DNA from 3 places in the Mesorhizobium sp. M1328 genome. Region 1 is predicted to be linked to each of the others. Evidence: predicted binding sites of a transcription regulator. Region 1 holds the regulator's gene; each other region holds the start of a gene.
What was found. The regulator PhoB, encoded in region 1, activates phosphate uptake and scavenging genes when phosphate is short. The targets are predictions, from matches to a motif close to TGTCATNNANCTGTCAT.

Region 1 (7,935 bases):
CCGGAGCCGCCGGCGAGCGACGTGCCGCCGATCACCGCCGCCGCGATAACCAGGAGCTCGTCCAGCGTGCCCAGCGCATTGGTCGACGAGTTCTGCCTGGCTGACGAGATCGCTGCGGCGATCGTCGCCAGCACGCCCATGATCATGAACACCTTCATGGTCACCCAGCGCGTGTTGATACCGGCAAGGTTGGCTGCTTCCGGATTGCCGCCGATGGCGAAGACATAGCGGCCGAAACGGGTACGCTTGGCGATGAAGGTCATGATCAGCCCTACGGCTACAGCCATCAGCACGGGTATGGCGATGCCATGGGCGATGAACAACCCGCCTTCGGGAACGGTTATATTGTTGGCCGCCGCATATCTGTTCACGATGCCGACCGGCCAAGGATAGGAATTGGCGAGCCATATGGCGCCCATGATGACAAGGCAAGTGACGGCCCCGAGGAACGTCTCGGCCCAGATCGGGCGTAACGGGAAGCGGAACCGCTTGCGCTGCACCCGCCCGTTGAGCAGCATGAACACAACCGCAAGGCATGCGACAATTCCGACGATCCAGCTCCATCGCGCGCCGATCGAACCCGCCGGTCCGCCGCCCATCAGCTGGAAAGTGGCATCAAGCGGCGCAATCGTCTGCCCACTGGCGACCCACCATGCGGCACCCCGCCAGACCAGAAGGCCGCCCAGCGTCACGATGAAGGCCGGCACCTCGAGATAAGCGATGATGTATCCCTGGAACGCTCCGATCAGAAGGCCAAGCGCCAGGCCGATGGCCAGCGCCACGATCCAGATCCAGGGGTTGCCTAATTGCAGACCGACCATTCGCACCAGGAAATGCACCTGCGCAAAGCCCATGACCACGCCGATCAGGCCTTCGGCGGAGCCGACCGACAGGTCGATATTGCGCATGACGATAACCAGCACCATTCCGGCGGCCATTATGGCCACGGCGGAAGTCTGCACCGACAGGTTCCAGAGATTGCGTGGCGTCAGGAAGGTCCGGCTGTCGAACTCGAACGGATTGACGCCGAGCCGTACGCTAGAAACGACATGCAGGCCGACCCAGATGACCAGCAGCGCGCCGACCATGCCGAGCATGCGCGTGTCGAGTTCGGTTGCCTTGAGAAATCGGGCAACGATGCCGAGCTCGGATTCCCGCGCCCGGTCTGCGGTCGAGCTGTCGACCGGCGTGTTGGAAGTCGTGTCGGTCATTATGTTTCTCCCGCCGGGTTGCCGTCTGCCGCGGATGCCGGAAGCAGCCTAGAAGTTATCCGCCGGAAGCGGAAAAACAACTCTTGTTGAAAAAACGCCGCGGCGAGCGGCCGCGGCGTTCGGACTTCTCGGAAACGTCGGGTCAGTTGCAGACCGCAACAGTGCCCGCCGCCACACCCGCGCAGACCTCTTCTTTCTTGATCCAGCCGGCATCGATGACGACGTTGAGGTTATCTTTGGTGATGGCGACCGGGGTCAGGAACAGGGATTTTACGGTGTTGCCGCCGGGCGTGGTGAAATCCTTCACGCCGGCAATGTCGGTCATCTGCTTGCCGTCGGCCAGTTGCGAGGCGATCTCGGCGGCGTTCTTGCCGAGCTCGCGCGCATCCTTCCACACCGACACGGTCTGCGTGCCGAGCGCGATGCGGTTCAGCGCGGCGTGGTCGCCGTCCTGGCCCGAAACCGGAACAGATCCGGCCAGCCCTTGCGCCGTCAATGCGGCGACGACGCCGCCGGCAGTACCGTCATTGGCCGCGACCACTGCATCGACCTTGTTGTCGTTCGCGGTCAGGAACTGTTCCATGTTCTTCTGGGCGTTGGCCGGCAGCCAGCCGTCGGTATAGGCCTCGCCGACATTCTTGATCTTGCCGCTGTCTATTGCGTCCTTCAGTACTTCCATCGAACCGGCAAACAGGAAATCGGCATTCGGATCGGCGCCCGAGCCCTTGATGAAGACGTAGTTGCCTTCCGGTTTCACCTTGAACACTTCGCGGGCCTGCATGCGGCCGACTTCCTTGTTGTCGAAGGTCAGGTAGAAGACGTCCTTGTTCTCGATCAGCCGGTCGTAGCCGACAACCGGAATACCTTCGTCCAGCGCCTTTTGCACGGCCGGCCCGATGGCCGAGGCGTCCTGCGCCAGGATGATCAGTGCGTTTGCGCCCTGCGAGATCAGGCTCTCGACGTCGGTGAGCTGCTTGCCGGGGTTGGACTGTGCGTCGGCGGAAATATACTTCTCGCCGGCGGCCTCGATGGCCGCCTTCATTGCGGCCTCGTCGGTCTTCCAGCGCTCTTCCTGGAAGTTCGACCAGGAAACGCCGATGACCTTGTCTTTAGCCTGCGCCACCGACGCCAGCGCCAGCGTCATGGCGACACCCGCCAGAATGGCGGTCGTGAATTTCTTCATCATATCCTCCCTGCGCCGCGTACGGCGTGACCATTGGCCCAAAGACCAGCTTAGAGGCCCCTAATTTTTTCGAGCCTCGAAAAAATACTGGCCCGATCTCCGGCTGCTGTCAACATCGATTCTGATGGATTTTGATGAGTCTGAGAGTTTTTTCGAGCGTCGGAATAAACGATGACAGCGCCACCTGCATCTGACACTATTTGCCTGCATCCGACACTATTTGTCGGACATTACCGACGGCTTCCGGTTCATGAGCGGCCGCGGCAACCGGGAGGAAAGCAAAACGATGTCGGTCGGAATCCGCCATGACGATTTGCGCCGGCGCAACCGGGCGATGGTGATCTCGGCAGTCCGCCGGGTTGGCCAGCCATCGCGTACGGAGATCGCCGCAGCCACCGGCCTCAGCCATTCGACCATATCGGCGATCTCCTCCGACCTGATACGGGAAGGCATCCTCGCCGAGAGCAAGGCAAGCGAGCCCGTTTCGTTGAAACGCGGTCGTCCGCAGGTCGGCCTCGCCCTCAACCCGGAAGCGGCGGCGGTGCTGACCGTGGTGTTGTCGCTCAACTTCCTGTCGGCCGCCATCATCGACTATGCGGGACACGTCGTAGCCGAGGAACAGCGCCGGCTGGACACGCTGACCATGCCGCGCGACGAGCTGATCCGCGAATGCATGGCCGTCGTCCGGCGCCGGCTGGAGGATCCAGACCTTGACGTCCGCAGTGTCGCCCGCATCGCCCTGGCGATTCAGGGCATTACCGACTCCCCTGCACGCGCCATGCTGTGGTCGCCGATCACGCCGCAGACGGACATCGCCTTTGCCGATATGCTGGAAGATCAATTCGGCATCCCGGCCACGGTGGAGAACGACTGCAATATGATGGCGGTGGCTTTGCGCTGGCGCGATCCGGATCGCTATCGCGACGACTTCATCGCCATCCTGCTTTCGCACGGCATCGGCATGGGGCTGGTGTTGAAGGGCGAGCTGTTCACCGGCACGCATTCCTCCGGCGGCGAGTTTGGCCACATGATCCATCGTCCGGGCGGCGCGCTCTGCCGATGCGGGCGGCGCGGCTGCATCGAGGCCTATGCCGGCAACTACGCCATCTGGCGCAACGCCAGGCAGATGAGCGAAGACAGCGAACCCATCGCCGACGTCAGCGACGCCGACATGCGCGCGCTGGCGGCCCGGGCGCGCGAGAAGGATGGGCCGGAACGCGAGGCCTACCGCAAGGCCGGCGAGGCGCTGGGTTTCGGTCTCGGCTCGCTGTTCGCGCTGATCGATCCGGCACCGGTCGCGATGGTCGGCGCCAGTGCCGCCGCCTTCGATCTGATCGAGCCGGCCTTGCGCCAGGCCATCGCCCAGACCGCCGGCGGCCAGCATTCGGGTTCGATCTCCTTCGATACCGAGCCGAACGAATTGCCGCTGATCCGCGAAGGCTGTGCGATGCGGGCGTTAAGCTTCGTCGACCAGGAGATTTTCGCGCCGGGCGCGCAAATGAGGCCCCGCGTCAGAAAGAACGTGGCCTGACCCGGCGGATCAATCTTCCCTGATCGCGTAGCCGGCACCGCGGATGGTGCGGATGACATCAGGCATGCGGCCGTTGTTGACGGCTTTGCGCAGCCGGCCGACATGCACGTCGACGGTGCGTTCGTCGATATAGATCGTCTCGCCCCAGACATTATCGAGCAACTGGCTGCGCGAGAAGACGCGGCCCGGATGCCGCATCATGAACTCGAGCAACCGGAATTCGGTCGGCCCGAGCCTGATTTCGCTCTTCTTGCGATAGACCCTGTGCGATTCGCGATCGAGCACGATGTCGCCGACCTTCAGCACGCTTGACAACACTTCCGGCTTGGCGCGCCGCAGCAGCGCCTTGACCCTGGCCATGAATTCCGGTGTCGAAAATGGTTTGACCAGATAGTCGTCGGCGCCGGTCGAAAGACCGCGCACCCGGTCGCTCTCCTCGCCGCGCGCGGTCAGCATGATGATCGGCAGCCGCTCGGTTTCGGGGCGCACCCGCAACCGGCGGCAGAGCTCGATGCCGGAAACCGCTGGTATCATCCAGTCGAGCACCAGAAGATCGGGCACATTCTCCTGCAAACGGATCTCGGCTTCGTCGCCGCGTGTCACCACCTCGACCTGGTAGCCTTCGGATTCGAGATTGTAGCGGAGCAGCACACCCAACGGCTCCTCGTCCTCCACCACCATTATGCGTGGTGCGATCATCGGCTGGGCACCCCCATTATGTCACCGGCGCGGACATTGTCGTTTCGTCCTGCTTCGGACGATTGACCGGCAATTGCTCGCCGGTCAGCACATAATACGCATTTTCGGCGATGTTGGTGACATGGTCGCCGATCCGCTCCAGATTCTTGGCGCAGAACAGCAGATGCGTGCAAGCGGTGATGTTGCGCGGATCTTCCATCATGTAGGTCAACAGCTCGCGGAACACGGACGTGTATTTGACGTCGATGCGCTCGTCTGCGGCACGCAGCTTGGCCAACGCGGCCGCATCGCCTGCGGCATATTCCTCAATGACGCCCTGCACCTGGATGAGCACCAGCTGCGCCATCGCGTCGATGGAATGCGACAGGTCGCGCGGCGTGACGCTGAGGCCGACCGCACTCACACGCTTGGCGATGTTCTTGGCAAGGTCGCCGATGCGTTCGAGGTCGCCGGCCATACGGATCGCTCCGACGACATGGCGAAGATCGTGGGCCATCGGCTGGCGTTTGGCGATCAGGGTGATGGCGCGATCGTCCAGTTCGCGTTGACGCGCATCCATGATGGCGTCGTCGGAAACGACGCGTTGCGCCAGCACGTTGTCGGAATTCAACAGGGCCTTGGTCGCCCCGCCGACCATCGAACCGGCGAGGTCGGCCATGTCGCGGATCAGCTTGCTGATCTGCTCGAGATCCTCGTCGAAAGAAGCGACTGTGTGTTCGCCCATGGTCCTGTCCTCATATGCATGATCGGAACGGCTCAGCCGAAGCGGCCGGTGATGTAGTCCTGCGTGCGCTTCTCGCGGGGCGACGTGAAGATCTTCTCGGTCCGGTCGAACTCGACCAGCTCACCCAGATACATGAAGGCGGTCTGGCGCGACACGCGCGCCGCCTGCTGCATGTTGTGAGTGACGATGACGATCGTGTAGTCGGCTTGCAATTCGTCGATCAGTTCCTCGATCTTGGCCGTCGACAACGGGTCGAGCGCCGAAGCCGGTTCGTCGAGCAGAATGACTTCCGGCTTCACGGCCACGGTGCGGGCGATACAGAGCCGCTGCTGCTGGCCGCCGGACAGGCTCAAGCCACTGGCGTTGAGCTTGTCCTTGACCTCGCTCCACAGCGCGGCGCGCTTCAACGCCTGTTCGACGCGGCCGTCCATCTCGGACTTGCCGAGATTCTCGTAGAGCCTGACGCCGAAGGCGATGTTCTCGTAGATCGACATCGGGAACGGCGTCGGCTTCTGGAACACCATGCCGATCTTGGTGCGCAGCAGATTGAGATCCTGCGACCGGTCGAGAATATTCTTGCCGTCGAGCAGCACCTGGCCCTCGGCTGTCTGTTTCGGGTAGAGCTCATAGATGCGGTTGAACACACGCAGCAGCGTCGATTTCCCGCAGCCCGAAGGCCCAATGAAGGCCGTGACACTGCGCTCGGGCAGCGACAGGCTAATGTCCTTCAGCGCCTTGCTCTGGCCGTAGTAGAAGTTGAGGTTCTTGACCTCGATCTTCGTCTTCTCGGCGACCGTTTCGGTCATCGTCATGTCCGGGGACAACATCTGTGTCATCTGTCCTCTCTGCGTCCGGTAAGGCTGCGGGCGAGGATGCTCAAGCCCAGAACCGTCAGGGTGATTATGAGTGCGCCGGTCCACGCCAGCTGCTGCCATTCCTCGTAAGGGCTGAGAGCGAACTGGAAGATGGTCACCGGCAGGCTGGCCATCGGCGCGTTGATATTGCTGCTCCAGAACTGGTTGTTGAGCGCGGTGAAGAGCAGCGGCGCCGTCTCGCCGGAAATGCGTGCTATCGCCAGCAATATACCGGTGACGATGCCGGACAATGCGGCGCGATAGGCGACCGAACGGATCACCACCCAGCGCGGCGCGCCGATCGCGGCACCGGCTTCACGCAACGCGTTCGGTACCAGGTTGAGCATGTCTTCAGTGGTGCGCACGACCACCGGAATGACCAGGATGGCAAGCGCCACGGCGCCGGCAATGGCCGAGAAATGTCCCATTGGCCGCACCATCAGCTCATAGACGAACAAGCCGATGATGATCGACGGCGCCGACAACAGGATGTCGTTGATGAAGCGGACGACGGTGGTGATGCGCGAAAAGCGTCCATACTCGGCCATGTAGGTTCCCGCCAGCACGCCGATCGGCGTGCCGACGACAACGGCGATGATCGTCATCAGCAGGCTGCCCGCGATGGCATTGAGCAGGCCGCCGGCCTCGCCGGGTGGTGGCGTCATCTCGGTGAAGACCGCGAGCGAAAGCCCGGCCGTACCCTTATAGACCAGCGCGCCGAGGATGAGCGCCAGCCAGGCAAGCCCGATGCCGGCGGCGACGACGCAAAGCGCCATCATCACCGAATTCCTGGCTTTGCGGCGGCTGTGGAGCGATGAGGATGTCGACATCGGTCAGGCTCCCGTACGGGCGTCGATCCGCATCAGCATATAGCGGGCGGCGGCAAGGATCAGGAAGGTGATGACGAACAGGATCAGGCCGAGCGAAACCAGCGAGGAGGTGTAGAGGTCGCCGTCGGCCTCCGTGAATTCATTGGCGATGGTCGCCGAGATCGTCGTGCCCGGCGCGAACAGAGAGGCACTGATGCGGTGCGCGTTGCCGATGACGAAGGTCACCGCCATGGTCTCGCCGAGCGCCCGGCCGAGGCCAAGCATGACGCCGCCCATGATGCCGATGCGGGTATAGGGAATGACCACGCGCCGGGTCACTTCCCAAGTCGTGCAACCGATGCCGTAGGCCGATTCCTTGAGCACCGCCGGCACTGTATCGAAGACGTCCTTGGTGATCGAGGTGATGAAGGGCAACACCATGATGGCGAGGATCAGCGCCGAGGTCAGAAGGCCGATGCCGTAAGGAGGGCCGGCAAAAAGGCTGGATAGTCCCGGCACGCCGTGGAAGATGTTGATGATGAAGGGCTGTATCGTCGTCTGCAGGAACGGCGCGAACACGAACAGGCCCCAGATACCATAGATGATCGACGGAATGCCGGCCAATAGCTCGACCGCTATGCCGATCGGGCGCCTGAGCGGGCGCGGGCAGAGCTCGGTGAGAAACACGGCAATGCCGATGCCGATCGGAACCGCGATCAGGATGGCGATGGCCGCCGTTACCAGGGTGCCGTAGATCGGCGCCAGTGCGCCAAATTTTTCCGTGACCGGATTCCAGCTCTCAGTCGTCAGGAAAGAAAAACCGAAGGACGACAGCGCCTGCCATGAGCCGGCAAACAGCGAGATCGCGACACCGCCGAGGATGACCAGCACCAGAATTGCGGAAGCGCGGGTGAGTCCGCGGAA
Region 2 (7,935 bases), on a different contig from region 1:
CACCGACGAGGCAGCGGTCGGCATGACCGCCGGCGTGCACGGCACCACCTTCGGTGGCAATCCGCTGGCGATGGCGGTCGGCAACGCCGTGCTCGACGTGGTGCTGGAAGACGGCTTTCTCGAGGACGTCCGGCGCAAGGCGCTGCTGTTGAAGCAGGGGCTTGCCGGTGTCGCCGACGAATTTCCGGATGTTATCGAAAGCATCAGGGGCACCGGCCTGATGCTCGGGCTTAAATGCGCGATGCCCAACACCAAGGTCACGGTGGCACTGCGTGACCAGCATCTCTTGACGGTTCCGGCCGGCGACAACGTTATCCGCCTGCTGCCGCCTCTCACCGTCACCGACGCCGAGATCCACGAAGCGCTCGAGCGCATTCGTGCCGGCGCCAAAAGCCTGGCGGATGCCATCGTCGCTGCCGCCGCGAAGTAATCCTGGAATTCCTGATGTCCCTTCGCCATTTCACCGATCTTTCCGCCGTTTCCGAAGGCGATCTGCGCTTCATGCTCGACGACGCAGCTGTGCGAAAGGCAAGGCTCAAGGCCGGCGAACGCACCAAGCCGCTCGAAGGAAAGGTGCTGGCAATGATCTTCGACAAGCCGTCGACGCGCACGCGCGTGTCGTTCGACGTCGGTATGCGGCAGTTGGGTGGCGAGACGATCATGCTGACCGGCACCGAGATGCAGCTTGGCCGTTCCGAGACCATTGCCGACACGGCCAAGGTGCTGTCGCGCTATGTCGATGCCATCATGATCCGCACCACCTCGCATGACCGGCTGCTGGAACTGACGGAAAACGCTACGGTCCCCGTCATCAACGGGCTGACCGACGAGACCCATCCCTGCCAGCTGATGGCCGACATCATGACCTTCGAAGAGCATCGCGGTCCGGTGGCCGGCAAGACGATCGCCTGGACCGGCGACGGCAACAACGTGCTGCATTCGCTGCTGGAGGCTTCTGCGCGGTTCCGCTTCAAGCTGAACGTCGCCGTGCCCGAGGGCAGCGAACCGGCTCAGAAACATGTCGACTGGTCGAAAGCCAATGGCGGCAAGCTGAAATTCACCCGTTCGCCCGAGGAGGCCGTTCACGAGGCCGACTGCATCGTCACCGACTGCTGGGTGTCGATGGGCCAGGAGCACCGTGCCCGCGGCCACAATGTCTTCTTGCCCTATCAGGTCAATGCGGCACTGATGGCGAAAGCCAAGCCGGACGCGCTGTTCATGCACTGTCTGCCGGCGCATCGCGGTGAGGAGGTTACCGACGAGGTCATCGACGGGCCGCATTCGGTGGTGTTCGATGAGGCCGAGAACCGGCTCCATGCCCAGAAGGCGGTCTTGGCCTGGTGCCTGGGCGCTTGATACGGGCCGCGGTGATCCGGGCCGGCCTGATCCGCGCCGCCTTGATCTGCGCCGCCTTGATCCGGGCCGCCTTGATCCGGAAGTGGGTGGTGCCTATCTCAGGCGCATCACGCAAATCGAGCGCGTCTCGTCGCATGCGCCCCGGAGGGCGGCATCGCCGCGCCCCGGAGCTTTGTCATGTTGGAAACTCATCAATTGGCTGAACATAAACCCAAGCTCGGCGAATTCGGCTACGCCGGCGACGACCATGTCGTGCCGTTCGAGGTCGGCCCGCTCGACGTGCGCGGCCGCACCGTCCAGCTCGGGTCGATGCTCGACGCTATTCTCAGCCGCCACGACTATCCCGAGCCGGTCGCCCGGCTCCTGGCCGAAGCCTGTGTGCTGACGGTATTGCTCGGAACTTCGCTGAAGTTCGAGGGTAAGTTCATTCTGCAGACCCGCACCGACGGGCCGGTCGACATGCTGGTCGCGGATTTCTCCACGCCGCACGCGCTGCGCGCTTATGCCCGCTTCGATGCCGACCGGCTGCAGGCTTTGACTTCTGCCGGCGAGACGTCACCGCAGACGCTGCTCGGCAGCGGCGTCCTGGCGCTGACCATCGACCAGGGCGCTCACACGCAACGCTACCAGGGCATCGTCCAGCTCGACGGCGTCACACTGGAAGATGCCGCACGCACCTATTTCCGCCAGTCGGAGCAGATTCCGACCGACCTCCGGCTTTCGGTTGCCAAGCTTCTGACGCCCGGCGTCGGCGGTGCCCGCGAGCAATGGCGGGCCGGTGGCTTGCTGGCACAATTCCTGCCGCAGTCGGCGGAGCGCATGCGCGTACCCGACCTTCCCGGTGGCGACGGCGATCCGCGTGAGGAAATCCACGACCCGACCGACAATTCCTGGCAGGAGCTGCTGGCGCTGCTTGGTACCATTGAACCGACCGAGCTGATCGATCCGACGATCGGCGCCGAACGGCTGCTTTACCGGCTTTTCCACGAGCATGGCGTCCGCGTCTTCGGCGGGGTGCCGGTCGCCGACCAGTGCTCATGCTCGAGGGAGAAGATCCGCGGCATCCTCGAAGGCTTTTCCGCCGAGGAGATCAGGGACAGCACCGAGGATGGCAGCATTCACGTCGCCTGCGAATTCTGCTCGAAGCAATATGACTTCGACCCGGCGGAGTTTGCAGCGGCTGGATGACGAGCCTCAATTGACGGTGCGCCGCGTGCCTGGCAAATCGAGCGAGAAGGCGGGGATGGCAACGTCGAACGTCTCGCCCCGTTTGTTGCGCATTGTGTAGTGCCCGACCATGATGCCGGACGGGGTCGAGAGCGGGCATCCAGACGTATACTGATAGCTGTCGCCGGGGTTGAGTCCGGGTTGCTCGCCGACGACCCCGGGACCGCGCACTTCCTCGACCTTGCCGGTGCCGTCGGTAATGTGCCAGTAGCGTGATAGAAGCTGCACGAACTCATCCGACTGATTGTCGATGGTCACCTGGTAGCCCCAGACATAGCGGTTTTGCGGCGGGTCGGAGTGATCCTCCAGATAGAACGGCCTGACCTGCACTTCGATGTTGCGGGTGACGGCGCTGTACATGAACTGCTCCAAAGCAATGTAGATGGAACTTTCGATGCTCAGCGCAGTTTGGTCAACGATGCGCGGCATCTTCTTGCCCGATCTCAAGCGCAGGTGCCGAAAAACAATGTCATTTGAGTGACACATGACAATGATGGTGTGCAGGCTTGTGCTGGGCGACTCAGCGTTTTGTCGAATTGTTGAAAACGGCCGTCATGCGGCCGGCATTTCTGGAGTGACCAGATCTCGATGGAACCGACATTCGCAGCCGCCCTCCTTTCCATAGCCCTCCTTCTTTCAAATCTCGCCAGCATCCTGTTAGCTTCGCTGAAGCTGAAGCGACCAGCCAGGATTGCACCGCCCGCGGCCGACGCGCCGCCGGTATCGATCGTCGTCCCGGCGCGCGGCGTCGAGCCGTTTGCCGAAGAGACTCTGGAGCGCGCCTTCTCCCTCGACTGGCCGCGCTACGAACTCATCTTCTGCGTCGCCCATACCGATGACCCGGTGGTCAAGCCGATCACCGCCGCAATGGCGCGGTTTCCAGCTATTCGCGCCCGCCTTCTAGTCGGTGACGACCGCATCAGCGGCAATCCAAAACTCAATAATTGCGTGAAGGGTTGGGAGGCGGCCCATTATCGCTGGGTCATCCTTGCCGATTCCAACGTGCTTATGCCGAGCGATTATGTCCAACAGCTGATGGCGGCATGGCGGCCCGATACCGGCCTCGTCTGCTCGACGCCGATCGGCTCGCGGCCGGGCGGGTTTTGGGGGGAGGTCGAATGCGCCTTTCTCAACACGCTGCAGGCACGCTGGCAGTACGCTGGAGAGGCGCTCGGCCTCGGCTTCGCGCAGGGCAAGAGCATGTTGTGGAACAAGCCGATGCTCGATGCCAATGGCGGCATCCGCGCGCTTGCTGCCGAGATCGCCGAGGACGCCGCCGCGACCAAGCTGGTCAACGGGCTCGGACTGCGGGTCAATCTTGTCGCCTCGCCCTTCGAACAGCCGCTCGGCCGGCGCACGCTTGGCGAGATCTGGTCGCGGCAGGCGCGCTGGGCGCGGCTGCGCCGCGTCACCTTTGCACTGTTCTTTGCCCCCGAAATCCTGATCGGCGCGGCGCCGCCGCTGGTGCTTGCGCTGATCGCCGCGGCTGACGCCGGCGTCAGCCTGCCGGCAACCGCCATCGCCGTGCTGGTCGCGGCCTACCTGCCGGAATGCGTCTTGGCCTCGGCCAAGGGATGGCACCTGTCGCCGCGCACGATCCCGGCGATGATGGCGCGAGACCTGATGCTTCCCGCCATTTGGGCGCGCGGATGGCTGAGCGGCGCCGTCGACTGGCGCGGCAACGTGATGACCATCCAGACCAAGGCCGTCGCGGAGCTGGAAGAGACCCCGTCCGGCGCCTGATCGGCGCATCCCCGCTCGCCTCTGTTCGGCCAGTCCTTATCCGGCAGCTCTCAGCGCTTGCTCGATATCTTCGAGCAGATCGTTGGCATCTTCCAGGCCGACGGAAAGCCTGAGCGTTCCCGGTCCGATACCGAGCTCGGCGCGAGCCTCATCGGTCAAGTTCTTGTGCGTCGTCGTCGCCGGATGGGTGATCAGGCTCTTGGCATCGCCGAGATTGTTGGAAATCAGCACGATGTCGAGTGCGTTCTGGAAGGCAAAGGCCGCCTGCTTGCCGCCCTTCACATCCAGGCAGATCAGCGTCGAGCCGCCCGACATCTGCTTCTGGACCACGGCCGCTTGCGGGTGGTCGGCGCGGCCGGGATAGATGACGCGGGCGATTTGCGGGCGCTCGGCGAGGAAATCCGCGATGCGGCCGGCACTTTCCGTCTGCTGACGTACGCGCAGCGGCAGCGTCTCCAGGCCTTTCAGCAGCGTCCAGGCATTGAAGGGCGAGAGGCTGGGGCCGGTGTGGCGGAAATAGTCGTGCAGGTTCTCGTCGATCCATTTCTTGTCCGACAGGACGATGCCGCCAAGACAGCGCCCCTGGCCATCAATATGCTTGGTCGCGGAGTAGACGACGATGTGGGCGCCGAGCTGCAGGGGTTTCTGCTGCAAGGGCGTGGCGAAGACATTGTCGACGATCAGCCTGGCGCCAATCGAGTTGGCAAGTGCGGCGACGGCGGCGATGTCGACCACCTCCAGCGTCGGATTGGTCGGGCTTTCCAGGAAGAACAGTTTGGTGTTCGGCTTGACCGCCTTTTCCCAACTGGCGATGTCTGTGCCGTCGACCAGTGTTGCCTCGATGCCGTATTTCGGCGCCAGCGTCTCGACCACCCAGCGGCAGGAGCCGAACAGCGCGCGCGCCGCGACGATATGGTCGCCCGCCTTGGCGCTGCACAGCAGTGCTGCCGTCACCGCCGCCATGCCGGATGCCGTGGCGCGCGCGTCCTCGGCGCCTTCCAGCGCGCACATGCGTTTTTCAAACATGTCGACGGTCGGGTTGGCATAGCGCGAATAGATGAAGCCCGGCTCCTCGCCCTTGAAGCGGGCTTCCGCCGCTTGCGCCGTCTCGTAGACATAGCCTTGGGTGAGATACATCGCCTCGGAGGTCTCGCCGAAGCCGGAACGCAGCGTCCCGGCATGCACGAGTGCGGTCTGAGGCTTCCAGTCGCGCTTCTTGTTCATCATTCTATCCAACACCAAAAATGGTCCAAACAACAAAAAACCGGTCGCGAAAGTCGCAACCGGTCCATATGGCCTTGCGGCCCGACGGTCCTTTAGCGACTTGTTTAACGTGGCTGCAAGCCGACCGGCCAAATCACCACGGGATAACGACCTTTAGACCCGCGCCACGCTTGCGTCAATTGCCGGCATGATTAAGAGGGTTGTACCAAGCAGGTGCCAAAGGCGTCCACGGTCGGACCTGCGACAGAACAAGACCTCGCCCGGCGTTCGAACGGAGCCAGACCCTTGCGGCAGACAGGCATTCTTCCCGATCAGGATATTTCCGCGCTGTTCCAGTCGGGCGCGCTGAAATCGCCGCGCACGCTCGATGCCGATCAGATCCAGCCGGCCAGCCTTGACCTCAGGCTCGGCGACAAGGCCTGGCGGGTGCGTGCTTCCTTCTTGCCCGGCCCGGACCACAGGGTTGTCGATAAGCTCGACCGGCTGAAGCTGCACGAGATCAACCTCGCCGATGGTGCCGTGCTGGAAACCGGCTGCGTCTACATCGTGCCGCTGCTCGAAAGCCTGGCGCTGCCCGTGCATATTTCCGCCTCCGCCAACCCGAAAAGCTCGACCGGACGGCTCGATATCTTCACCCGGGTAATGACCGATCGCGGCCACGAGTTCGACAAGATCGCCGCCGGCTATGAAGGCCCGCTCTATCTGGAGGTCAGCCCGCGCACCTTCCCGATCGTGGTGCGGACCGGCTCGCGGCTGTCGCAGATCAGGTTCCGCACCGGCAATGCGCTTTTGTCGGAAAGCGAGCTGCACGAGTTGCACCGCGCCGAAATGCTGGTCGCCACCGAACCACCCAATATCTCAGGCGGTGGCATCGCGCTGTCGATCGATCTCGACGGCGACAAGGACGGGCTGGTCGGCTATCGCGGCAAGCACCACACCGGCCTGGTCGACGTCGACAAGCGCGCCGCGCAGGATGTCGTCGATTTCTGGGAGCCGCTCTACAAGAGCGGTGCCGGCGAGCTGGTGCTCGATCCGGACGAATTCTATATTCTGGTGTCGCGCGAGGCGGTGCATGTGCCGCCGCTCTACGCCGCCGAAATGACGCCCTTCGATCCGCTGGTCGGCGAGTTCCGCGTCCATTATGCCGGTTTCTTCGACCCGGGTTTCGGCCATTCGGCGTCGGGCGGCACCGGCAGCCGGGCGGTGCTCGAGGTACGCAGCCATGAAGTGCCGTTCATCCTCGACCACGGCCAGATCGTCGGGCGGCTAGTCTACGAGCACATGCTGAAACGGCCGCAAGCGCTCTACGGCACAGATCTCGGCTCGAACTATCAGGCGCAGGGCCTGAAACTGTCCAAGCATTTCCGCGCCGCGCGCTGAGCTTGTTCGCAAGCCGTCAGCCGCGAACAAGCCGTCAGCCGCGAAACAGATATTCTTTCGCGGCGCCAAGGCAGCCATGAAACTGACCGATAAAGAGCAGTTCTCGCACTGCCAATCGCTTCTTCCCCCAAAATCCTCTGGTTTGCTTCTCGTCAAGTGAGGCGCTTGAGCTGGACTGCAAGGGGAACAACTGCTTGCCGAGACATCCCAGCACATGGGCTCTGGCGGAGTCGATACCGCAGGCTCTGCCATTGTCGTTCATTCTGTCAGCGCGGAGTGCGGACGTCATGCGATCCGCGTTGCGCATCAGAAAGCTCACTTGCGATTTCGAATAGCCGGTGGCCAGAAGCCGGTTAGTCATCGACATCCGGGCTTCGCGATAGGATTTTGCGCTGCATTGTCCGGCGCTGTAAGCCGCTGGGGAGAAATAGGCGAGGAACAGGACTAAACTTACGAACACAGTGCCAATCCGCAGGCCGTTCATCTTTCGCCCCTGAATTCTGTCACCAGTTTACAACGCCTTCACCGCCACCTTCACCGGCTGCTCGATTTCAAGCGGGTTGCGCAGCGGCAGGCCGAAATCCTGGGCCTCGATTTCGAACACGTCGCCGGCCTCGGTCCTGATGCCGTCGGCGAAGGACAGCGTCGCCGTGCCGAACATGTGCACATGCACGTCGCCCGGCTGGCGGAAGGCCGAGTATTTGAAGTGGTGATGCTCGAGATTGCCAATGGTGTGCGACATGTTCGCCTCGCCCGACAGGAACGGCTTTTCCCAAAGCAGCTTGCCGTCACGCAGGATGCGTGAGGCGCCGCGGATGTCGGACGGCAGATCGCCGATCAGGATTTCGGGCCCGAACGAAGCGTTGCGCAGCTTGGAATGGGCAAGGAAGAGATAGTTCACGCGCTCGGTGACGTGGTCGGAAAACTCGTTCGACAGCGTGAAGCCGACGCGGAACGGGGCGCCGTCGTCGCCGATCACATAGATACCGGCGATTTCCGGCTCCT
Region 3 (7,935 bases), on a different contig from region 1:
CGGTCAGCGCGATCAGTTCGGCTGTCAGCTTTCGCGCCGGCGCCGCGTTGAGGACGACGCGGCCGCCATGCGCCTTCACCGTCCGCGCCGCGGCAATGTTGCCGGCTTCCGGTATCTCGTTTTGCAGCAGCAGAACCGCCGTTTGCGCGATCAGCTCGGCCGCCTCCGTAATGTCCTTTTCGCCGAGAGTGAGATTGCTGCCCGAGACGATCACCGCGCCATAGTCGCCGCTGTCGTCGAAAATCGCCACGCTCATGCCCGAGCCGGCAGCGGAAGCGACCCGCACGAAGCGCCGGTCAACGTCGTTGCGGTCGAGATTGTCGAGAAGCGCGCGGCCGAAATCGTCGTCGCCGACAGCTCCGATCATTGCCGCACGCACGCCGGCCCGCGCTGCCGACACCGCCTGGTTGCCGCCCTTGCCGCCGCATTTTGGATGCCAGGCATGTCCGGTCACCGTTTCGCCCTTGCGTGGGCGATCGAGGGCTTCGACCATGATGTCGTAATGCAGGCTGCCGAACACGGTCACCAGCGGCGGGGAAGCCGTCATGTGCCCCTGACTTTCACGAGCCGCTTGCCTTTCATGAGTTCTTGTCTTTCCGTTTCGACGTCACCGCAGACATGGTGCGGCCGAGATTGCGCTCCGCCGCCTGGTAGTCGCGTTGCGCGACCGCGACGAACAGCGCGTCGAGAATGTTGAGCTGGGCAATGCGCGCCGCCGCGTTCTCACCCATCAACGGCGAGCCTTGCGCGGTCGAGCAGAGCACGATGTCGGCGACGGCTGCCAATGGCGAGTTGTCGTAGTTGGTGATGGCCAGCGTGCGCGCGCCGCTTTTGCGCGCAAGTTGGATGGCATCGATGACGGCGCTCGTGTTGCCGGAATGCGAGAAGCCGACAGCAATGTCGTCGGCGCCGAGCAGCGAGGCCGACATTAGCATCATGTGCGAATCGTCATAGACAGAAGTGCGGATGCCGATGCGCAGGAATTTGTGCGAAACGTCGCGTGCGATCTGCGCCGAGCCGCCGACGCCGTAGAAATCGCGATTCCTGGCGCGGTAAAGCAGATCGGCGGCACGGTCGAAATCGTCCATGTCGAGAATGGCCAGCGTCTCCTCCAGCGCCTGGATGGACGTGCGGAACACCTTCTGCACGATCTCGGCTGAACTGTCGTCCACCGACAGCTCCTGATGCATCTCGGCAGTTGGCAGGCGGCTGTATTCATAGACCGCCGTGCGAAAGTCGCGATAGCCGGAAAAACCCAGCTTCTTGGCGATCTTGACCACCATCGCCTCCGACACACCGGCCTCCTCGGCGATCTGCTTGAGCGGTATGGTCTCGTCGAAGCCGCGCCGTCCGAAGACGGTTTCAACCACCTTCGCCTCGAGCGGCGTCAGATGCGGCATCATCATGCGGATGCGCGGTCCTACTGCTTTCAGGTCCAGCCCGGTCAAGGTCATCCACGTCCCCTCGTCACGCGATCGATAAGCATCGCGGCGAGGATTATAAGGCCAGTTGCCAAGAGCTGATAGAAGGACTGCACGTTCATCAGCGTCAGGCCGTTGCGCATGCTGCCAAGGATGACGGCACCCAGGATGGTGCCGACGACGCTGCCCTTGCCGCCCATTAGCGAGGCGCCGCCGATTGCCGCCGCTGCTATGGCGTCGAGCTCCCAGAGATTGCCCAGAATGGGTTCGGCCGCACCCAGCCGGCCGATCAGGATCTGCGCTGCAAGCGCTGCCAGCAGGCCCGAGATCATATAGGCGGCGATCTTGGTGCGTGCGATCGGCACGCCGGCTATGTAGGCCGCCTCCTCATTGCCGCCGACGGCGAGCAGATATTCGCCGAAAGGCGTCTTTTTGAGGATGATCCAGGCAATCAGCGCGACCACGGCCACGATGATGACCGCCAACGGCAATCCGAACAGCGAGCCGTTGAAGATGGCGCGAAAGCCGGCGGGCAGGCCGAGCACCGGATTGCCGCCGGTGTAAATCAGCGCCAGCGCCCGGTAGGTGCTCAGCGTGCCGAGCGTGACGATGAAAGGCTGCAGCCCGACATAGGCGACCAGCACACCGTTGAGCAGGCCGCAGGCAAGGCCGATGGCGAAGCCAGCGGCGATGGCCAGCGGAAACGGCACGCCGGCCACCAGCATCGAGGCCGAGATGACGGCGGAAAGAGCTGCCGTCGGCCCGACGGACAGGTCGATGCCGCCCGAAATGATGACCAGCGTCATGCCCAACGCCAGGCAGGCATTGATGCTCGACTGCTGCAGGATGTTGATCAGGTTACGCTCGGCAAAAAAGCCGGGGACCAGCGCCCCGAACACGGCAAGGATCACCACCAGGCCGATCAGCGTGCCGGCGTCGCGCACTGAAAACCGGTGCAGGAAATCTGCCCTCGGGCGCGCTGCTGTGTGTTCGGTTATATCGGTCATCCGCTGGTCCTGTCCGTTATGCACCGGCCCGATGGCCTTGAGCCTTGCCGGCCTCAATCTCCGTTTGGGGTATGGCGTGCGCGGCGATCGCGTGTTCGCTGAGACTTGCGCGGCCCAGTTCGGCGGCGACCGTGCCGTCGCGCATGACCAGCACGCGGTCGGCGAGCCGGATCACCTCGGGGAGTTCGGACGACACGACGATTACCGAATGGCCTTCGGCGGCAAGCTCCTCGATCAGGTGGTAGATCTCCGCCTTGGCCCCGACATCGATGCCGCGCGTCGGCTCGTCGAACAGAAGGATCCGCGTTCCCGCCGCCAGCCAGCGGCCGATGATCGCCTTCTGCTGGTTGCCGCCGCTGAACAGGCGGATCGGCCGGTCGAGCAGGAACGGCCTGAGATTGACGCGTTTCATCTTCTCGGCTGCCACGCGCTTCAGCCGGCGATGGTCGATGAGGACGCGCGGCGCGAACACGCCCATCGAGGCCAGCGCCATGTTGCTGGAGATCGACCGCAACGGCACGATGCCTTCGCGCTTGCGCTCCTCCGGCACCAGGCCGATGCCGGCCGCAATCGCGTCGCGCGGACTGGAAAGCTTTACCGCCTCGCCGTCGATTTCAACCGCGCCTGATGAGGCGCGGTCGGCGCCAGCCAGCAGCCGCAGCAGTTCGGTGCGGCCCGAGCCGACCAGGCCGGCAATGCCCAGCACCTCGCCGCGATGCAGCTCGAACGAGACGTCACGGACCTTGGTCGCCGAGGCGAGGCCGCGAACGCTCAACCTGACATCACTGGACGTATGCGAGCGGTGCTGTTCCTGGGCAAGCTCGCGGCCGACCATCATCGAAACGACGGCCTTTTCCGACACCTGCGCAAGATCGACGGACCCGACCACGACGCCGTCGCGCATGATGGTGGCGCGTTGGCAGATACCGAACACCTCGTCCAGCTTGTGCGAGACATAGACGACCGCGACACCGTCGCGGGCCAGGCCGGCAATGACTTCGGCCAGCCGTTCGAACTCGCTCGGCGTCAGGCTCGATGTCGGCTCGTCCATCGCCACGATGCGCGCACGATCGAGCAGCGCCCGGGCGATCTCGACGATCTGCCGCTGCGCGACCTTCAGGCTGCCGAGCGGCGCTGCCGGATCGATGGTCGGGTCGATGGCGGCCAGGGCTTCCGCAGCGCGGCGCTCCTGCTCGCGCCGTGCGACGAAGACGCCGCCCCGCGTCAGCGGATGGCCGAGAAACATGTTCTGGGCGACGCTGAGGCGCGGCACCTGCTGTAATTCCTGATGGATCATCGCGACGCCGGCGGCGCGCGCCGCGACCGGGTTGTTCAACGTCACCGGTTTGCCGTCGATGAAAACGCTTCCCGCTGTCGGCCGGTAGACGCCTGACAGTATGCGCAGCAGCGTCGACTTGCCGGCACCGTTTTCGCCAAGCAGGCCATGGATTTCGCCGGCGCCGACCGAAAAGGACACATCGCTCAGCGCCCGCACGGCCGGAAACACCTTGGAAATGCCCTCGAATTGCAACCGCGCTGACATTGCTTCAGTTCTCCAGGCAAGGGTGCCGACCCAAGGCCGGCACCCGCCGCCCCTGCTCTATTGGCCCGCTGCCGCGTCCTCGAGCAGCGCCTTGCGCACGGAATCGCCACCGCCGGAGTAACGGTCGGCATTGTCCTTGGTGATCAGCGCCTGCGGCGTGGCGACGACGCGCGGCAGTTTCTGCCCGGCCACCAGCCGCAGCGCCGATTCCAGCGCCACCTCGCCGGTCAGCACCGGGAACGAGTCGACGGTACCGGTCAGCTCGCCGGCGCGGATCGAGGCGTAGGCATCGGAAATCCCGTCGGTGCCGAAGACGGCCACCTTGTCTTGCAGACCGGCTGCCTTGACCGCCTCGACGATGCCCAGCGCCATGCCGTCATTGTTGGCATAGAAACCGATCAGGTCGGGATGCTGCTGCAGGATGTTGGTGGCCGCGTCGTAGGAGGTCTGACGATCCCAGTTGCCGGGGACGCTGGCGACGACGTCGAACTTGCCGGCTTCAGTGATGGTGGTCTTGAAGCCGTCGGTGCGCTGGACGGCGGCGTAGACGCCGGCCTGGCCTTCGACGATGGCGACCTTGCCCCCATCCGGCCGGTTCTTGATGAACCATTTGGCGACGCGCACGCCATTGTCGCGCTGGACATTGCCGACATAGTACTCGGCCTGCGGGATGACCGCGTCATTGACGTTGACCACCGGCACGTTGGCGGCCTTGGCCTGTTCCATGATCGGCTGCAGGTTGGAGTCGGTCTGCGGCGAAACGAGCAGCACGTTGTAGCCTTGCGTAACCAGGCCTTCGGCGATGGTGAGCTGGCCGAGCTGGTCGCCCTCGCTCTGCGCCGCCTGATACACGACCGGCACGCCGATGCGGTCGCCGAACGACTTGTAGCCCTCACCCAGAGAGCGCCAGTATTCGTTGGTCAGCGTCTTGGAGACCGCACCCGCCTTGGTGCCCTCGGGCAGCTTGGGGAAGGCCCCGAACTTGGCCTCGAGCTGCGACCAGTCGATGCGATCCTTCTCGGTGTCGGAATTGAGCGGCGCGAGGTCTGCGGAAAACGCCGAGCCTATGGACAGCGCCATCAGGGCAGCGGTGGCGGTGGCAAACAGAAATTTCATGGTCTTCCTCCCTTGTTGAAAACGGTGATGGCCCCGGCCTCAGCTGTCCGGCCCGAGCATGGCTTCCTGGATGATGGCCTGCGACGCGACCGCGTCCTGACGGTCGACGGCAGTCGACAGGCGATTGTCCCCGTCCAGCCGATCGACGACGCGCAGCATGCGCTTCACAGTCGCGATGTTGACTTCGCATTCGTGGACCGGGTCGAGCCCGGTCATGTCGGGGAACGTGTCGAAGTAGATGGCGCCGGCGTAGCCGTCGCGGCGGATCTGCCTGAGCAACTCAATCGTCTGCAGCGTATGCACGGCCCCGACCATCAAGCCGTCGTCGCGCTTGGCGTAGCCGTCGTTGAGATGCACGCCGAGCAGCTTGCTATGCCGTGCCACGAGGGCGGCGGCGAAAGCCGGCTGCTCGTCGGCGTAGAGCACATGGGCGAAATCGAGCGTCACGCCGAGATTGGGCAGGCCGATCTCGCGGATGGCCAGCAACGTCGTCGCCGCATCGGGCATCAGACTGTAGGAGCGCGGCTCGTTGGGTTTGTATTCAAGGCTGATCTGACAGCCCGGATCATGCGCCGCTACTTCACGAATACCATCGATTTCGTGTTGCCAAAGTGTTGCGTAGTCAGCCTGGAAGGCGTAGTCGAAGCCATCCTGCCCCAACCACAATGTCATCAGGCTGGCGCCGGCCTCGCGCGCGGCGTCGATGCCAGCCTTGGTCAGGTCGATAGCCTCGCGGCGAACGGAAGGATCCGGATTGGTGAAGGCGCCGAGCTTGAAAGCCGGGTTAGAGTAGTAGCGCATGGCGAAGCCATTGATGGAAAGCCCGAAATCGCCGAGTTTGCGCGCCATATCCGCAGGCTTTTCATCGACATGGTCGGGGAAGTTGAGGTCGAGATCGGTCAACTCCGCAACCTTCGCCGCACGTGCCGCCATTTGCAGCATAGACGGTTTGCCGACAAGATCGGGCCACTCGGACTGTGGCCCCGAGGCAAAGGAATTGAGGCGGGTGGCGAAACGATAGGCAGTCATCGGGGACCTTTCATTGTCATGACTTTACATAAGAATGATTATTTGTAAAGTTGTTAATTGCTCGCTCGGCGGCGACGAATTCGCCATACCCAGGCCAGTTGCGACCACGGGGGGACAAGCAAACGCGGCACTGTCACGCAAGTATCATGTTCGCGTCCTAGATCGCTTCTCCGAAGGCTTTCGCGGCATCCTTGATGCGACGCGGCGCTTTTTCATGTCCCGGCAGCTTTGTCACAAAGAGGATTTCCATGAAAAACCTGCACCGAAACGCGTCCCTCGCCGTCGCGCTGGCGATGTTCACCGCCTTGACCTCGGCCTCGGCTGAAGACGCCGCGACCGTCGGCGGCGTCAGCTTCGTCAACAAGGGCCTAGTCGGTGTCGGCCGCATCCCGGCCAGCCAGAAGGACAAGTTCGGCGAGACGTTTGGCTCCGGCTCGGGCATGGCGATCGACGCTGCCGGCTGGACGCATGGCCCCGACGGCTATAAGGGCTCGCTGTGGCTGCTGCCGGATCGCGGCTACAATGTCGTCGGCACCACCGATTACCGTCCGCGCCTCAACACGATCGCTCTCGAGTTCGTCCCGATCGCGCCGGGTGCGGCACCGGCCACCGGCCAGGAACAGTCCGGCCTCAAGGCAACCTTAGCCGACACCATGCTTTTGACCGACGACAAGGGCGCCGACGCAACCGGCCTCGATCCGCTCAACGGCGTGCGCGCCGCGACCGACGACATGCCGATCCTGCCCGAAGCCAACGGCAAGCTTGCGCTCGACAACGAGGCGATCGTGCGGCTGCCCGACGGCACGATGTTCATCTCGGACGAATACGGTCCGAACATCTACCGCTTCTCCGCCGATGGGCGTCTGATGTCGGCAACGCAGCCGCCGGCGGCGCTTGTCCCGATGCGTCACGGGACGCCGAACTTCGCGTCCGACAATCCGGGACCTGGCGCGGCAGACCCAGATCCGAAGGATCCCGAAACCGGCCGCCAGAACAACCAGGGCCTCGAAGGCATGGCACTGACGCCGGACGGCAAGTTCCTGATCGCCGTGCTGCAGTCGGCACCCAGACAAGATGGTGGCGATTCCGCTTCGACGCGCCAGAACACGCGCGCGCTGGTCTACGATGCCTCGGATCCGGCCCAACTCAAGCTTGCGCATGAATATGTCGTGCCGCTGCCGGTGTTCACCGATGCCAAGGGCAAGACCAAGATTGCCGCGCAGAGCGAAATCGTGGCTCTGTCGGACAAGACCTTCCTGATGCTGGCGCGCGACAGCGGCAACGGCCAGGGGGTGAAGGGCGACACCTCGCTCCATCGCGAGATCAGCGTCCTCGATGTGTCGGCGGCAACCGACATCACCGGCACCGAGTTCGACAAGGACAAGCCGGTTGCGCCCAAAGGTGAGCTCGATACCTCGGTGACGCCGGCCAAGCTGACGCCGTTCATTGACATCAACGACAAGACCGAGTTCGGCCGCTTCGGGCTGCACAATGGCGCGCCCAATGACCGCAACAACCTTTCGGAGAAATGGGAGGCGATGTCGGTGGTGAGCGTCCTCGACCCAAAGCTGCCCGACGACTATTTCCTGTTCGTCGCCAATGACAACGACTTCCTCACCCAGGACGGTTTCCAGGTAGGCGCGCCCTACAAGGCCGAGGATGGCGCCGATGTCGACACCATGTTCCTGGTTTATCAGGTCACGATTCCCGGCCTCGCCGGGAAGTAGCGGACCCATACAGGCGGACGCGCCGAACGCGTCCGCCTAAGCTGGCGCGATTGAAGGTCGTGCCCTTCAGTTGCGGCTCGCCCGCGCAAGGA

Region 2: the regulator PhoB is predicted to act here: its motif matches at 3,051-3,067, upstream of NKH23_RS17950 (ceramide glucosyltransferase).
Region 3: the regulator PhoB is predicted to act here: its motif matches at 6,248-6,264, upstream of NKH23_RS14425 (esterase-like activity of phytase family protein).

Annotation. Positions count from the first base shown of each region.
Region 1 is NZ_JAMYLO010000013.1:133,506-141,440, reverse strand. It holds gene NKH23_RS22070 (sugar ABC transporter permease) at 1-1,211, opposite strand, end outside; gene xylF (D-xylose ABC transporter substrate-binding protein) at 1,354-2,394, opposite strand; gene NKH23_RS22060 (ROK family protein) at 2,681-3,925, shown strand; gene phoB (phosphate regulon transcriptional regulator PhoB) at 3,935-4,624, opposite strand; gene phoU (phosphate signaling complex protein PhoU) at 4,641-5,348, opposite strand; gene pstB (phosphate ABC transporter ATP-binding protein PstB) at 5,381-6,184, opposite strand; gene pstA (phosphate ABC transporter permease PstA) at 6,181-7,032, opposite strand; gene pstC (phosphate ABC transporter permease subunit PstC) at 7,036-7,935, opposite strand, start outside.
Region 2 is NZ_JAMYLO010000009.1:136,422-144,356, forward strand. It holds gene NKH23_RS17930 (aspartate aminotransferase family protein) at 1-430, shown strand, start outside; gene argF (ornithine carbamoyltransferase) at 445-1,356, shown strand; gene NKH23_RS17940 (Hsp33 family molecular chaperone) at 1,534-2,544, shown strand; gene apaG (Co2+/Mg2+ efflux facilitator ApaG/CorD) at 2,551-2,943, opposite strand; gene NKH23_RS17950 (ceramide glucosyltransferase) at 3,172-4,326, shown strand; gene NKH23_RS17955 (O-succinylhomoserine sulfhydrylase) at 4,363-5,553, opposite strand; SAM riboswitch at 5,623-5,700, opposite strand; gene NKH23_RS17960 (2'-deoxycytidine 5'-triphosphate deaminase) at 5,836-6,930, shown strand; gene NKH23_RS17965 (hypothetical protein) at 6,965-7,414, opposite strand; gene araD1 (AraD1 family protein) at 7,442-7,935, opposite strand, start outside.
Region 3 is NZ_JAMYLO010000006.1:86,737-94,671, reverse strand. It holds gene NKH23_RS14455 (ribokinase) at 1-547, opposite strand, end outside; gene NKH23_RS14450 (MurR/RpiR family transcriptional regulator) at 579-1,454, opposite strand; gene NKH23_RS14445 (ABC transporter permease) at 1,451-2,428, opposite strand; gene NKH23_RS14440 (sugar ABC transporter ATP-binding protein) at 2,445-3,971, opposite strand; gene NKH23_RS14435 (sugar ABC transporter substrate-binding protein) at 4,029-5,087, opposite strand; gene NKH23_RS14430 (TIM barrel protein) at 5,127-6,116, opposite strand; gene NKH23_RS14425 (esterase-like activity of phytase family protein) at 6,365-7,843, shown strand.